Regions from separate parts of the Bradyrhizobium sp. USDA 3256 genome, predicted to be linked through region 2. Evidence: predicted binding sites of a transcription regulator. Region 2 holds the regulator's gene; the other holds the start of a gene.

What was found. The regulator LexA, encoded in region 2, represses DNA repair genes until DNA is damaged. The targets are predictions, from matches to a motif close to TGTTCNNNNTGTGTTCNG.
Region 1: the regulator LexA is predicted to act here: its motif matches at 1,957-1,974, upstream of ACVWY5_RS10620 (DNA repair protein).

What each region holds. Positions count from the first base shown of each region.
Region 1 is NZ_JBSSAE010000002.1:1,916,186-1,920,396, forward strand. It holds gene ACVWY5_RS10615 (UdgX family uracil-DNA binding protein) at 341-1,789, opposite strand; gene ACVWY5_RS10620 (DNA repair protein) at 2,046-2,840, shown strand; gene ACVWY5_RS10625 (Y-family DNA polymerase) at 2,731-4,211, shown strand, end outside.
Region 2 is NZ_JBSSAE010000002.1:3,474,479-3,478,689, forward strand. It holds gene ACVWY5_RS18030 (HAD family hydrolase) at 1-373, shown strand, start outside; gene ACVWY5_RS18035 (molybdopterin molybdotransferase MoeA) at 393-1,604, shown strand; gene lexA (transcriptional repressor LexA) at 1,848-2,552, shown strand; gene ACVWY5_RS18045 (hypothetical protein) at 2,809-3,237, shown strand; gene ACVWY5_RS18050 (hypothetical protein) at 3,383-3,607, shown strand; gene ACVWY5_RS18055 (ComEC/Rec2 family competence protein) at 3,604-4,211, opposite strand, start outside.

The DNA.
Region 1 (4,211 bases), 1.6 Mb from region 2:
GTGGCCTGCGTTTCGCAGGACGAGACATTGTGCGGACGACAATCACACCGGCATCCGATCGGGCCGGCGTGGCCGCCGGAGAATTCGGCAGGCGCCTGCGAGCGGGAAGGTTGCGAATGAGGGAGGGGGATTGAGAGATGAGGTGGCGCGCCGCACGATCGGGGCTAGCAAACCGTGCAGCGCGCCCGCCTCAGGGTACGTCATGGCGTGAACATGACGCCCGATACCTGCGGAACACGCTACCTTACCACGGATCAATTCAAGGTTGTAGGTATTTGTCCGCCTTTAGAACAATTTCTCGTTGCGATGTGGTTCCTCGGTTCCGTTGGTTTTGCGGAACTCAGGCCGCATCGGCCGATCTGCGCAACTGGTGTGCGGCGATTTTCAGATCGTCGACAAAGCGCTGATATTCCAGCGCCTTGGCTTTTTCATCCGGCAGCCGCAACAGATAGGACGGGTGCACGGTGATGAGCACCTTGGTTCCGTCGTGGTCGATCAGATGGCCGCGGTTCTTGTTGATCGGCGTGATCTTGCCGAGCACGCTCTGCGCCGCGGTGGCACCGAGCGCCATCACGAGGTCCGGCTTGATGGTGGCGAGCTCGCGCTCGTACCACTGGCGGCAGGCGCGGATCTCCGGTGTGCTCGGCTTCTGGTGCAGCCGGATCTTGCCGCGCGGCACGAATTTGAAGTGCTTCACCGCGTTGGTGACATAGACCTTGCGGCGATCGATGCCGGCCTCCTGCAGCGCGCGATCGAGCATCTGGCCGGCCGGTCCGACGAAGGGGTGGCCTGCGAGATCTTCCTTGTCGCCGGGCTGCTCGCCGACCAGCATCAGCGTTGCGCTCTGCGGTCCCTCGCCGAACACGATCTGGGTTGCGTCTTTCCACAGCGGGCAGGCGCGGCAATCGGCGGCCTCCTCGCGCAAGGCCGCGATCGTGTCGTGAGCTTGCCTGTCTTGAACTTGCTTGCCTTGAACTTGCTTGCGGGGCATCGGCGTATCCTGCCGCTTCTGCGGCTCGGCCGCCTTGCGTGCGATGAAGGGGCCGCTGGTCATGCGCATTGCGTCTTCGATCAGAGGCTTAATGATCGAGTCCTCGGGCAGGTTCCTCCAATAGGCCTGCGGCATCTCCATCACTTTCAGCCGTGCGGGATTGAAGCGGCCGTTGTCGTGACGCCGCCACGCCTCCTCGAGCCGGTCCTCGGTCGGCACTTCGGATTTGGCGACGCCCGGCGTGATCGAGATCGCGTGCCCGTCCCAATGTGCGCAGACGTCGGGGGTCAGGATTGACCACGGCATGTCGGCGAAGCGGCCGGCGAAGAACGGCGCGGCAAGCTCGACGATGCGATGCTCCGGCTCGAACCAGGCGACGTAATGCGCCGTCCGCTCGCGGCCGATCTCGCGGAAGCGCAGATGCGCATGCATCCTGTCGATATCGACATAGACCGCGCGCGCCATCGCGTGGACCTCGGCGACATCGGGATCATCGGTCGCACTGAGCAGATCGTGATGGCTGCGCAGCCGCCACAGCAGGCGATAGAGCAGGGCAAAGCGTTCGTCACTGCGATGCAGGATCGCGGCCTTTGCGAGCTCGACGAATTTGGCTGACACATTGAACCGCGCCTGCGGCGTATCCGGCAATTCGTTCATGCAGGATGCCGACGACAATTCGTCGTCGTTGCGTACGGTCCATGTGATCTCCGCGGGCTTCACATCGTTCAGCGCCAATCGCCGCGCGGCCTTGCGCCAGCCCTCGAAATCGGTGTCGTTGTCGAGCACGATGATGCGCATGCGATTGCTCCGTTTCCGTCACGCCGCCATTTTCGGGGCCTGCGTGCCTGACACTGCGGAAGATCAGGGCCCGTCCGGTTCGGCGGCTGCTGAATCCCATTGATTCCACTCATGAATCGATGAGCTCACCAATCCGATTGACTCCGCGGGCCCTGTTAGCTTTATATTAGAACATACCATGAACAATTGAGCCAGTCCCTGGTTCTCTGTTCAGGCAGTGACGACCTCAAATTTTCAAGTTGAAGGAGCGGCGCATATGAACGGCGCACGCATGGGTACGCTTGCGTCTCTGCGCGGCAGCATCGCGCGCATCGAGGCGCCATCGGATGCGGCGATGCCGAACCGCGTCGCGCTCGGCCATACGAGCGCGGATGCGATGCTGCGCGGCGGGCTTGCGCCGGCCGCATTGCACGAGGTGTTCGCGGCCGGCCATCAAGGCGGCGCGGCGACCGGCTTCATCGCGGGGCTCGCCGGACGGCTGTCGGCACGCAAGCCGCTGGTCTGGGTGCGGCAGGATTTTTCCGATCGCGAAAACGGCGCGCTGTCGATGCGCGGGCTTGCCGAGCTCGGCCTCGATCCGCGCCTCTTGGTCACGGTGCGCGCCGCCGATGTCGACAGCGGCCTGCGCACCGCGGCCGACGCGCTCGCCTGCGATGCGCTCGGCGCGGTCGTGCTCGAGGTCTGGGGCCAGGCGCGCCAGCTCGATCTCGTCGCCAGCCGCAAATTGACCCTGGCCGCGCAAGCCTCCGGCGTCACCGCGCTGGTGCTGCGGATCGCGGCGACGGCGATCCCCTCGACCGCGGAGACGCGCTGGATCGTGCGCGCGGCGCATTCGCCGCCGGGCAATGCCGCGAGCGTGTGGGGCACACCGCGCTTCGAGGCCGAACTCGTGCGCAATCGTCATGGCCCGGTCGGGCGATGGATCATGGAATGGAAATGTGATGAGTGCCAATTCAGTGAATCGTCGGCGTATCCTCAGCCTGTGGCTGCCACGCCTGCCCATCGACCGCATCAAACGCAAGCTCGCGCAGGACATCGCCTCGCAAGCTGATGCACGGGAGGTGGCAGGGCTCCCTCTCCCGCAAGCGGGAGAGGCGAAGAAAGCAGAACTCCCCAGCGTCGTCGTCGCAAAAGACCACAATGCGATCCTGCTGCATGCCGTCGACGAGGCCGCGGTGCACGCCGGGCTGTCGATCGGGCTGCCGCTCGCCAATGCGCGGGCGATCTGTCCGGAGCTCACGGTCTATGATGCCGATCCCGCCGCTGATCTGAAGACGCTGAACGACATCGCTGACTGGTGCGACCGCTTCACGCCGCTGGTGGCGCTCGACGCGCCCTACGGTCTGTTTCTCGACATCACCGGCTGCGCGCATCTGTTCGGCGGTGAGCGCGCGCTGCTGCAGATCGTGACGGGGGCGCTGAGTCGGCGCGGCTTTGCCGTCAGCGCGGCGATTGCCGGCACCTCGATCGCGGCGCGTACGCTGACGCGCACCGCCTCGGGCAAGATCGTCGCCGATGGCGAGGAAGCAGCGGCGGTCGGTCCGCTGCCGGTGTCGGCGCTCGGTGCCGATGCCGCTGTCACCACCGGCCTGCGCCGCGCCGGCTTGAAGACCATCGGCGATGTCGCCTCGCGCGCGCCGCATGAAATCTCGGCGCGGTTCGGTGCGGCTTTCACCACCCTGCTTGGCCACGCGCTCGGGCAGGGCGATGCTCCGATCAGCCCGCGCAAACCGCTGCCCGATTACATCGTCGAGAAGCGTTTCCCCGAGCCGGTCGCGACCGACACCGTGATCACGCTGACGCTCTCAAGCCTCGCCAAGATGCTGGTTGCGGCGATGGACAAGCAGGGCAAGGGTGCCCGGCAGCTGGAAGCGAGCTTCTTCCGCACCGACGGCGCGGTGCGCGCGATCATGGTCGAGACCGGGCGTCCGGTGACGCGGCCCGAGATGATCGATCGCCTGTTCCGCGAGCGGCTCGATGCGCTGAACGATCCGCTCGATCCCGGCTTCGGCTTCGATCTCATTCGCCTCGCCGCAGGACGTACCGAGATCGTGGTACAGCAGCAGCGCGATCTCGACGCCACCATACACGACAATGACGAGCTCTCGGCGCTGATCGACCGCATCGCCGCCCGCATCGGGGGAAAACGCGTCGTCGTGCATCTGCCGCTCGAAAGCCACGTCCCCGAGCGATCGGCGCTGGCGCTGCCGGCGCAGCATCATCTGGCCGCGGCGGGCGCCGCCGCCTGGCCGGAGCGCGTCGCCGGCGAACCGCCGCTGCGTCCGCTCAGGCTGTTCGAGCGGCCCGAACCGATCAAGGTGCCGTTCGCGACCGTGCCCGACGGTCCGCCGCATCAATTCACCTGGCGGCGCGCGCAGCATGACGTGGTGCGGGTCGAGGGCCCCGAGCGCATCGCGATGGA
Region 2 (4,211 bases):
CTGGAATGCGATCTTCACCGGCGAGATGCCGGGCATCGCCCCGCTGGTCGCGGCGGCCGCCAGGCAAATGCCGCTTTACGCCTTCTCCAACACCAATCCGGCCCATGTCGCGCATTTCTCGGTCACCCATGCCGAGCTGCTCAGCCATTTCCGCAACGTCTTCCTGTCGTCGAGCATCGGCTTCCGCAAACCCGACGCCGAGGCCTATGATCATGTGGTAAAAGCCATCGGCGTGCCGGCGTCGCGGATCCTGTTCTTCGACGACCTGGCCGCCAATATCGAAGGTGCGCGGGCGCGCGGCCTTCATGCTATCCACGTGACATCGACGGATGACGTGGCAAGGGCTTTGACCGCACTTGGTATTGAACATTAGGAATTGAGGAGCTCTGAGCGTGGCCCTGATGCCGGTTGCCGATGCCCTGTCCGCCGTCCTCGCCGGCGCCGAACCGCTGCCGGAGGAGATGGTCGCGCTCGATGCCGCCTACCACCGCACGCTTGCGCACGACCTCGCGGCGCTGCGCACCCAGCCGCCGCAGCCGATGTCGGCGATGGACGGCTATGCGGTGCGCGCCGCCGATGCGGCCGATCTAAAGGCCCGGCTCAAGGTGATCGGCGAAGTCGCCGCCGGCCGGCCGTTCGAGCGGACGGTCGGCGCCGGCGAGGCGGTGCGGATCTTCACCGGCGGCGTGATCCCGAGCGGCGCCGACGCCGTGATCATCCAGGAAGACACCGCCGTCGACGGCGACCACATCACGATCTCGGAGGCCGCCAGCGTCGGGCGGCACATCCGCCAGGCCGGGGTCGACTTCCGTGAGGGCGAGGTGCTGCTCGCCGGCGGCAGCCGCCTGTCCGACCGCGCGCTGTCGCTGGCGGCCGCCATGAACTATCCGGAACTGACGGTGCGCCGCCGCCCGAAGGTCGCGGTGCTGGCGACCGGCGACGAGCTGGTGATGCCGGGCTCGCAGCCCGGTCCCGGCCAGATCGTCTATTCCAACGGCTACGCGCTGCGGGCGCTGGCGCGCGCCGAAGGCGCCGAGACCGTCGACCTCGGCGTTGCCGCCGACACGGTGGAGGCGACCACGGCCGGCATCCGCCGGGCACGCGAGGCCGGCGCCGATATCCTCATCACGACAGGCGGCGCCTCGGTCGGCGACCACGATCTCGTCAAGCGGTCGCTGGAAGCCGAGGGCGTCGAGATGGCGTTCTGGCGGATTGCGATGCGGCCCGGCAAGCCGATGATGCACGGCCGGCTCGGCGCGATGCGGGTGATCGGCCTGCCCGGCAATCCGGTGTCGTCCTATGTCTGCGCCTTCCTGTTCCTGGTGCCGTTGATTCGGGCGCTGAGCGGCCGGAAAGTGATTCATCATCGCCGCGCAAGCGCCCTGCTCGGCCGCGACCTCGCCGCCAACGACCAGCGCGAGGACTATCTGCGTGCGCGTCTCGAAGCGCGCGAGGACGGCACGCTGGTCGCAACCCCGGTGACGCAGCAGGACTCGTCGCTGCTCGGGAATCTCGCTGCGGCACGGGCGCTTCTCGTGCGTCCGCCGTTTGCGGCGGCTGCCGTCAAAGGCAGCGAATGCGAAATTCTGACACTGCCCGAATAGGGTTTTCGCGCCCCGCCGATTGTGCGTTGCCCGACACGTTCACCGGAAATTAAGTGGTTGCGGAACACATATCGAACATATAGTGTCCGTTCATGATTTGTTTCGAGTACTGGTGTCTACAATCGGGAAGCCGCGTGGAAGCAGGTGCATTGAGCACATGCTCCTGAGGTCAGGCCCGGCCTGCAGGCCCCACCAGAAGAGTCTCGGAATCGAACGACGCTATCAACCGGGGGAATACTCGAGATGCTCACGCGCAAACAGTACGAACTACTGCGTTTCATCAATGAACGTTTGAAAGAGGCCGGCGTACCGCCCTCCTTCGACGAGATGAAGGATGCGCTCGACCTGCGCTCGAAGTCCGGTATCCACCGCCTGATCACTGCGCTGGAGGAGCGCGGCTTCATCCGCCGCCTGCCGAACCGCGCCCGCGCCATCGAGGTCATCAAGCTGCCCGAACTCTCGGCCGGCGCCGGCAACGGTCGCCGCGGCTTCACGCCCAGTGTCATCGAAGGCACCCTCGGCCGGCGCGCCAGCACGCCGCCGATTGCCGAGGACGACGGCAACCGTCCAGTCGCGGTCCCCGTGATGGGCCGGATCGCCGCCGGTACGCCGATCGAGGCGCTGCAGACCCGCAGCCACACCATCAGCGTGCCGCCCGACATGCTCGGCGCCGGCGAGCACTATGCGCTCGAGGTGCGCGGCGACTCGATGGTCGATGCCGGCATCCTCGACGGCGACATGGCGCTGATCCAGCGCAACGACGTCGCCAATACCGGCGACATCGTGGTGGCGCTGATCGACGAGGAGGAAGCCACCCTGAAGCGCTTCCGCCGCCGCGGCGCATCGATCGCGCTCGAGCCGGCCAACACCGCCTATGAAGTGCGCATCCTGCCGCCGAACCGGGTCCGCATCCAGGGCAAGCTGATCGGCCTTTATCGCAAATACTGAATTGCAAATACTTGCGGCGGCCGGGAACGAGCAACACGTCGGATCGTTCCTTGCATGATAGTGTAGCGTACGGCCTGCCCGATGCGCTCCGATACCTCTCGCGCAGCGTCGCGTGTTTGTGATCGGAGCGATCTCGGACCAGTCGTACAATCGCCCAGAAACGAGCAGACGCTCGTTCGCTATCGTCCACTCTGGTAGAGGCCCTAATGCCTCAAGGAGAGGCACGGGTCGCTACCTCGAAATGAGGAGCCATCCGATGTGTGACTATAGTCTGCACGCCGTGGCATCGCGCCCCGCCATTGTCGGAGAGACGCTGATCACGACGACGTTCCGCGGCACGTCGACCCGCGGCTTTGCCTCGGAGAACGATCCCACTGTCGCGGTCTGCATGCTGCCGGGCACCGAGCTCGCTTTCGCCGAGAACGTTCGCTACGACAGCCGCTGGATCTGGACCAAGACGCTGAACTATCGCGTCGGCGTGTTCAACGAAGTCGAGCCCGACGTGCCCGATCGGCATCATGACGCGGTCGAATTCCCCGACGGCAGCCATGTGCTGGTGACCCAGCTGGTCGAGGGACAGCGCGTCAGCGTGCTGCAATTGCCGGCGCTGCATCCGCCGGTCGAGCAGAAGCCGAAGGTTGTGGAGCGGCGGCCCTCCGCATTCGCAACGCTGTTTTTGGGTTGAGCGCATCGTCGCCGCGGAATGAGCTGTTCGGCGGCGAATGACCTAAGCAATTTCGGGCGACCCCGGACTCCCGCTTCCGGGGCGCAGAAGGAGATTTGCGTCGGCCGGCGCCTTGGCGCATCATCGGGCACGGAGGACGTGCGCGGTGGTCGATAAGGTCACATGGCAAAAGGCTGGACGCGTCACGGAACCGGGCCGCTACCTGTTCCGGTTCGGTTGGCTGACGGTAACGGCCGACGACCTGAAAGTCTGGGAGCAATTTCCCGAGGCTTCCTTTACTCTCGTCAAGAAGCCCGACGCCCCCGACTCCGACGAATATCATCTCGGCCTGTTCGAGCTGCCAAGCGGCCCCTCGCCAGACCACAGCTAATCATCGCCCTGCAGATCGGTCTCAGCCGGCGTCGCATCCACCGCAGGCCGCGGCGCGGCGGCGGGCGCGCGTAGCGTCGTCTCGCTCTCGCCGTCGCCGGGAACCGCCGGCGACCACGGCCGGTCGATCCCGCCGGGCTTGACTGCATCGACGGCGTAGCCGTCCCTGATCCGTCGCAGCACCAGCGCGCCGTGGCGGCGCAGCCGCTCGGCATCGATCACCGATGCCGCGCAGCCCTGCGGCGCCGGCCGCGCCGTCACGATCAGGGCTGCGCGCTCGCAGTCGTCCGCCAGCGCCTCCGGCCGGGTCGCCAGCGCGACGAAGGCGCCGCCGGGTCCCTGGGTCACGCAGCCGCCGGCATCGCAGGAGACGCCCTCGCCGAGCGACGCATCGGTGGCGGTGCGCGCGTCGGCGTCCGCCGCCAGCCACTCCTTGACCAAAAATGCATCCTTGGCGCTGTGCATCAGATGCAGCCGTCCGTCACCGCCACGCACCGCGACGTTGCGGCCGTCGCCCGACACCAGCACGTCCGGTTGCGGCACCCTGAGCGCCCAGACCGAGGCCACCAGCAGCAGCACCGCGCCCGACCAGCGCAGCGGCGTGC